2 regions of the Arthrobacter sp. Y3221048 genome follow, and region 2 is predicted to be linked to the other one. Evidence: predicted binding sites of a transcription regulator. Region 2 holds the regulator's gene; the other holds the start of a gene.

Region 1 (3,403 bases), on a different contig from region 2:
AAGCCGTCCACTCCGTTGTTGGCGGTGAAGCCCAGCGCTCCGCCCTTGCTGGCCAGGAACTCCGACCCGAGGTTGGAGGTCATGATCACCACCGTATTGCGGAAGTCCACGGTGCGGCCCTGCCCGTCGGTGAGGCGTCCGTCGTCGAGGACCTGCAGCAGCAGGTTGAACACGTCCGGATGGGCCTTCTCCACCTCGTCCAGCAGCACCACCGAGTAGGGGTGCCGGCGGACGCGCTCGGTCAGCTGGCCGGCCTCGCCGTAGCCCACGTAGCCCGGAGGTGCGCCGACCAGCCGCGAGACGGTGTGGCGCTCGCCGTATTCACTCATATCGAAGCGGATCATGGCGTCCTCGTCGCCGAACAGCGACTCCGCCAGCGCCTTGGCCAGCTCGGTCTTGCCCACACCGGTGGGACCCAGGAACAGGAAGCTGCCGACGGGCCTGCCCTCGTCCCCCATGCCGGTGCGGTTGCGCCGCACCGACTTGGCGATAGCGGTCACCGCATCGTCCTGGCCTATTACCCGGGCGTGCAGGTCCTCCTCCAGCCGGGCCAGCCGCTGCCGGTCGCCCTCCGTCAGCCGGGCGGCCGGAATGCCGGTGGCGCGGGAGATGATCTCGGCAATCTCGGCCTCGCCCACCACATCGGAGGGCGCGACGCCGGGGCGGGCCCCGCCGTCGTGGTCCTCGTCGGCACCGGAGGTTGGCTGGTTGGCGGAGGCGGCTGCCAGCCTGGCCTGCAGCTCTTCGATCTCGTCGCGCAGCTTTGAAGCGTTCTCGTAGCGTTCCTCGGCGACGGCGCCGTTCTTGGCCGATTCCAGCTCTGCCAGCCGGCCGCGCAAAGCCTCCACGTCAACGCGCGGGCCGCGCCGCAGGCTTAGCCGCGCTCCGGCCTGGTCGATCAGGTCGATCGCCTTGTCCGGCAGGAACCGGTCGGTGATGTAGCGGGAGGACATCTCGACGGCGGCGCGGATCGCTTCGTCGGTGTAGGCCACCTGGTGGTGTTCCTCGTAGCGGTCCTTCAGCCCGGACAGGATCTGCACGGCGTCTTCGATCGAGGGCTCGCCGACCATGACCGGCTGGAAGCGCCGCTCCAGGGCGGGGTCCTTCTCCACCTTGCGGTACTCGCCCAGCGTGGTGGCGCCGACCAGGTGCAGTTCACCGCGGGCCAGCCGGGGCTTGAGGATGTTGCCGGCGTCCATGCCGCCCTCGCCGCCGCCGCCGGCACCGACCACGGTGTGCAGTTCGTCGATGAACACGATCAGCTCGCTGCCGGCGGCGCTGATCTCGTCCAGGGTTTTGGTCAGGCGTTCCTCGAAATCGCCGCGGTAGCGGGTGCCGGCCAGCATGCCCGGCAAATCCAGCGAGACCACACGCTTGCCGCGCAGTTGCTCCGGGACGTCGCCGGCCACGATGGCCTGCGCGAGGCCTTCGGCGATGGCGGTCTTGCCCACGCCGGCCTCGCCGATCAAGACCGGGTTGTTCTTGGTCCGGCGCGCGAGGATTTCGATGGTCTGGGCGATCTCGTCGGCGCGGCCAATCACCGGGTCCAGCCGGTCCTCCCGGGCCTGGGCGGTCAGATCGGTGCCGAACTGGTCCAGCATCGGCGTTTCTGCCTGAGGGTTCGCGCCCGGCTGCGGGCCGGCGGTTGTGTTGGGGCCGCCGGCCTGCGCCGCAGCTTTCTCCGCCGCCTGCTGCAGCGCCATCGGGGTCACGCCCGAGCCGGCCAGGATCTGGCCGGCGGGGGTCTCCTGGTTCAGGACGAAAGCCGCGAACAGGTGCTCGGGGTCGATGTACGTGGAACCGAACGCGCGGGCCACCTGGTGCGCGTCCAGCAGGGCACGCTGCGCGGACGGCGTCAGCGACGGCGTTTCGCGGGTCGGGGCGGTCTTTTCCGGCAGGCCCTGCTCGGCGGAGCGCGCGATGGCCTGCGGGTCGGCGCCGGTCAGCTTGATCTGGCTGGCGGCCGGCTCCTGACGGGCCATGACGTGCAAAATGTGCAGGGCGTCCACCTCGATGTGGCCGAGGCCCGCGGCAAACCGGGCCGCCTGTGCCAGCACTTCATGGGTGCGGCGGCTGAGCAGGCGGGTGAGGTCAACGGTGCGCGACTGGGCAGCCCGCTGGCCCTGCAGGTAGCGGGCTAGGAACTCGTCGAATGAACCGTTGCCGGAAGCTGGTCCGAAGAACAGTGGCATGAATGATCCTCCTGTGGAACGTGAGTGCCTTCGACTCATGTTAACGCCTTCGGGTGAAGATTATTCCAGAAGTTCCGCAAACTTGAGTGAAGTCGGCTCACTCTTGCCTGGGGTTGTGGCGCGGGGCGTTCATTTCGGGCGAATTTGTTGTGCCCGAATCGTCGGATCCAATAGGGCGGCCGGACTGCTGGACTGCCGGGGCATGGGCCCGGGTGAGGGCCGGTGCTAGTGTTGTCTTCGAAGCTTTGTTCGAAGACGGGGGTCCGGGATGTTCGGTTTGGAGCAGCCGTCGGATGCGTCGGCCGGCCCGGAAATGGGCACCGGAACGCCCGAGGATGCGCGCGGTTTCCCGTCACCGGCGCGGGACTACTTCCACGGCGGCATCGACCTGAACCGGCACTTGATCCGCGACCGCACCAGTACCTTTGTGATGCGGGTGGCCGGGAACTCGATGGCCGCCGCCGGGATCAGCGACGGCGATGAGCTGATCGTGGACCGCTCGCTGACTCCGCGCGACGGTTCGGTGGTGATCGCGGTGCTGGACGGGGAATTGGTGGTCCGGCGCCTGCATCTCACCGCGGACGGCGTGCGCTTGCAGGCGGACGACGGCGGTGTCCCCACCGAGGTGGGCGAACTCGCGGACCTGAGCATCTGGGGCGTCGCCACCCGTTGCCTGCACCATGTCTAGCGGCCCCGTATCGGGGTCCGGCGCCGCGGCCTCCGGCCAGCCGTCAGGGTCCGGCAACACAACCTTCGGCCAACCGCCCGAATCCCGGCCCGGCGAACGAATCGCGCTGGTGGATGTCAACAATTTCTACGTCTCCTGCGAGCGGGTCTTCGATCCGTCCCTCGAGGGGCGCCCCGTCGTCGTGCTCTCCAACAATGACGGCTGCGTGGTGGCGCGCTCCGAGGAAGCCAAACAGCTGGGGCTGAAAACCGGGACGCCGTGGTTCCAGGTGGCGCCGCGGGCCAAGGCGTGGGGGCTGGTCGCGCGCTCCAGCAACTACGAGCTGTACGGAGACCTGAGCGCCCGGGTGATGGAAGTGCTCGGCCGGTTCGGGACCTGGCAGGAGGTCTATTCGATCGACGAGTCTTTCCTGGGCCTGCCCGGCGATGAAACCCAGTTGCTGGAAACTGCCGGCCGGATCCGGGCCGCCGTGATCCGGCAGGTGGGCGTGCCGGTCAGCGTTGGCGTGGCCCAGACCAAGACG
Region 2 (3,403 bases):
ACGCCGCGCAGGAGGCCAGGTGTTCTTCGAAGCCCGCCCGTTCGCGGCGGTCCAGCCCACCCAGGATGTAAAGGCCGAGCAGTTGGTGCTGTTCCTCGTTGGTGTTCACGGCTGCCCCACCCCCATCTCGTCCAGTACGGCCCGCAGGGCCTTGGCCGCGTAGAACGCCCGCGACTTCACCGTGCCCAGCGGAATGCCCAGCGACCGGGCGGCTTCGGACGAGGTGAGCCGCTGGTAGTGCAGGGCGAGGATGATGTTGCGGTGGTCGGGGCTGATCCGTGCCAGGGCTTCCTCCACGACCACACGGAGCAGGAGCCGCTCCACCTGGTCTTCTTCGATGGCCGGCTCGTCCTCGCCCAGTCCGGTCTCGCCCGGCCGCCGGGTGCGGCGCCGGTAGCCGTCGATAATGACGTGCCGGGCGGTTTGGTACAGGTAGCCGCGCATGTTGTCGGTGTCCGGGCCGCGCTTCCACACCCGCAGGATCGTCTCCTGCACCACGTCCTCTACCTGGTCCGCGTCGGAGGTCGCGGCGCGCACGAACCGTCGCAGCGCCGTGGCATGGTCGCGGTAGAGGCGGGCCACGGCCTCGTCGTCCAATGCCACGGCCGCCTCCTCCCTGCCGGCGCCCCTGCCGCCTCACCGGCGGTCGGAACGTCCCCGCGCGGCTTTCTACCGGGTACGACGACGGCGGCGGCGTTCCGGTTCATCCAGCCCACGGGATTTCCTCGCCCAACGTTGAACCATTGTGGGCGCGGCCGGCGTCTTTGCCAATAGCGGGCCGCGCCCCGCGGCACCACGCTCCGGGCAGCGCCCGGGAGACGGCAAAGGAAGCCCCATGAAAATCACACAGACAGCAGCGACAGCCCTGCTGGGCGCTGCCATGCTGGGCCTCGCCGGTTGCGGAGGCGGTTCGGGTACGGAAACGCCCGCCGGCCCGGAGGCACCGCCGGCAGCCGGGACGCCGACGGCCGGCACCCCCGGAATGACCACGCCGGCGGCGCCGGAGACAGACGGCGGGCAGACCGGCGGCGCACAGGCACCCGGAGCTGCCTCCACCTTGACCACGGCCGATTCCGACCTGGGCGAAATCGTGGTGGACGGCGAAGGCATGACTGTTTACTACTTCACCAAGGACGTCCCGGACTCCGGCGAAAGCGCCTGCACGGGCGACTGCCTGGCCGCGTGGCCACCCGTACTGGCCGAGGAAGAGCCGGAACTCGACGGTGTCACCGCCGAGGTGGGCCTCATCGACACCCCCGACGGGCAGCAGCAGGTGACCCTCAACGGCATGCCCATCTACTACTGGGCCCAAGACAAGGCCCCGGGAGACACCACCGGCCAGGGCGTTAACGACGTCTGGTACGTGGTCGCCCCGGACGGCGACATGATCAAGTAGCTCAACGCCGCCATCCTGCCCGCAGCCGCCTGCTTGGGACCGGCAGCTGCGGGCGTTCGATCACGGGCGCCGGCCGAACGGATCAGCGCTGCGGACGCCAGACCATCAGCGCCTGGCTGCGCGGACGCGGCCGCTGGCCGCGGGCCAACGTCACCACGTCCCCGGCCAGGCCTGCGGCGAACACCCGGCTGGAGTCGGTGCCCCGGCGCTGCCTGGCCATCAGCTCCTCGGAGAGGTCCCGGACCTGGGCCTTGAGGGCGGCGACCTCGTTTTCCAGCTGGAGGATGCGCTTGATCCCTTCCAGCGAGACGCCTTCCTGGGAGAGCCGCTGAACCTCGCGCAGGGTGTTCACGTCCTTCTGCGAATAGCGGCGCTGCCTGCCCCGCTGGCGCGACGGAGAGACCAGGCCGAGACGGTCATACTGGCGCAGGGTCTGCGGGTGCATGTCCGCCAGTTCGGCCGCAACCGAAATCACGAAGATCGGCGCATTCATATCGATGCTCATGGTGCTCTCCCTCCTGCGCTTCGCGCGTTTCCCGTCCGGCCTGTCCCGGCCGGTTGCAACTTCCGCCCGCTACAACCTGGCCTTGGCGGCAAGATTCCCGCGCGGGTCGGACCCGGCAGTCGCCGCCGCGAAGGCGTTGACTGCTTCTTGGGCCTCTTTCCCAAGGTTCTGCGGGACCACCACGTCGATGGTCACGAGCAAATCGCCGGTGTTCTTCGAGGTCTTCACCCCGCGTCCCTTCACGCGGAGCGTCCGGCCGGAGGGTGTTCCTGCCGGCACCTTGACCTTGACGAGTTCACCGGTCAGGGTCGGCACGTCGATCTGCGCGCCCAGCGCGGCCTCCGGGAACGTGACCGGGACGTGGATCCGGATGTTGTCGCCGTCGCGCTGGAAAAACGGGTGGGGCTTGACGTTAACGGTCACCATCAGGTCTCCCGCGCCGGCGGGGCCGGGCTGGCCCTTGCCGCGGACGCGGACCTTCTGGCCGTCTTTGATCCCGGCCGGGATCCGCACGTCGATCACCTCGCCGCTGGGCTCGCGCAACCCGATGGTGGTTCCATTAATGGAACCGGCGAAGGAAATGCTGGTGGTCGCGGTGCGGTCTGCTCCCCTGCGCGGCGGCTGCTGCTGCTGCGGGAAACCGCCGAACCCGCCGAACAGATCGGCGAACTCCGGCGGCACGGTGCCCCCGGAGCCGGCGCGGGTGCGGGTACTTTGGCCGAACAGGTTGCCGAAGATGTCCTCGAAGCCGCCCGCGCCCGGCCCGCCGGCGCTGCCGGGTCCCCCGGCGCTGAAGCGCGCACCGCTGCCCATGGCGCGGATCGCGTCGTACTGCTCGCGCTCCCCCGGGTCCGAGAGGACCGAGTAGGCCTCGGAGATGTCCTTGAACTTCTTTTCCGAACCTTCATCCCCCCGGTTGGTATCCGGATGGTGGGTCCGCGCGAGCTTGCGGTACGCCTTCTTGATGTCCGCATCGGATGCGTCCTTGGAGACACCGAGGATCTTGTAGAAGTCCTTCTCGACCCAGTCCTGGCTAGCCATGCAGGCGCCTCCTTTCAGTTGTCACAAAGTCTATGGGTACTGACGCCCGGACGATGACGGGTTGGCCTCCGGCGGTCCGGAGGCCAACCCGTCATCATCTGCGGCTGGGCGCCGGGGCGCCCCCTGCCGGTGTCATTCCGCCGGTACGGCTACCACTACCTGGGCCGCGCGCAGCACGCGGTCGCCGGCCTTGTAGCCCAGGCGCAGGACCTGGCTGACGGTGTCCATTTCCACCTCGGCGTCGGGCTGCTGCATCAAGGCCTCGTGGATGTTCGGGTCGAATTCGACGCCGGTCTCCTCGATGCGGGCCAGGCCGTAGGTCTTGAGCACGCCGTCCAGCTTGGCGGCAATGGCCGCGAACGGTCCGTCCGCGAGATCGCCGTGCTGGCGGGCCGCGTCGATGTCGTCCAGGACGGGCAGCAGCGAGTTCAGCACACCGATGACGGCCATCTCGCCGGCCA

Evidence for each region. Region 2 encodes HspR, which represses chaperone genes until heat shock. Its sites were predicted from a motif close to AAGTTGAGTCNNNNNGACTCAACTT; they were not measured.
Region 1: AC5RVS_RS00890 (ATP-dependent Clp protease ATP-binding subunit) is a predicted target of HspR. The motif match lies at 2,272-2,296, and genes of this name have one in related genera.

Annotation. Positions count from the first base shown of each region.
Region 1 is NZ_JBNHHX010000001.1:185,729-189,131, reverse strand. It holds gene AC5RVS_RS00890 (ATP-dependent Clp protease ATP-binding subunit) at 1-2,192, opposite strand, end outside; gene AC5RVS_RS00885 (LexA family protein) at 2,506-2,880, shown strand; gene AC5RVS_RS00880 (Y-family DNA polymerase) at 2,873-3,403, shown strand, end outside.
Region 2 is NZ_JBNHHX010000002.1:280,062-283,464, reverse strand. It holds gene AC5RVS_RS05945 (anti-sigma factor family protein) at 1-109, opposite strand, end outside; gene AC5RVS_RS05940 (sigma-70 family RNA polymerase sigma factor) at 106-603, opposite strand; gene AC5RVS_RS05935 (COG4315 family predicted lipoprotein) at 836-1,396, shown strand; gene AC5RVS_RS05930 (heat shock protein transcriptional repressor HspR) at 1,479-1,901, opposite strand; gene AC5RVS_RS05925 (DnaJ C-terminal domain-containing protein) at 1,971-2,942, opposite strand; gene AC5RVS_RS05920 (nucleotide exchange factor GrpE) at 3,075-3,403, opposite strand, start outside.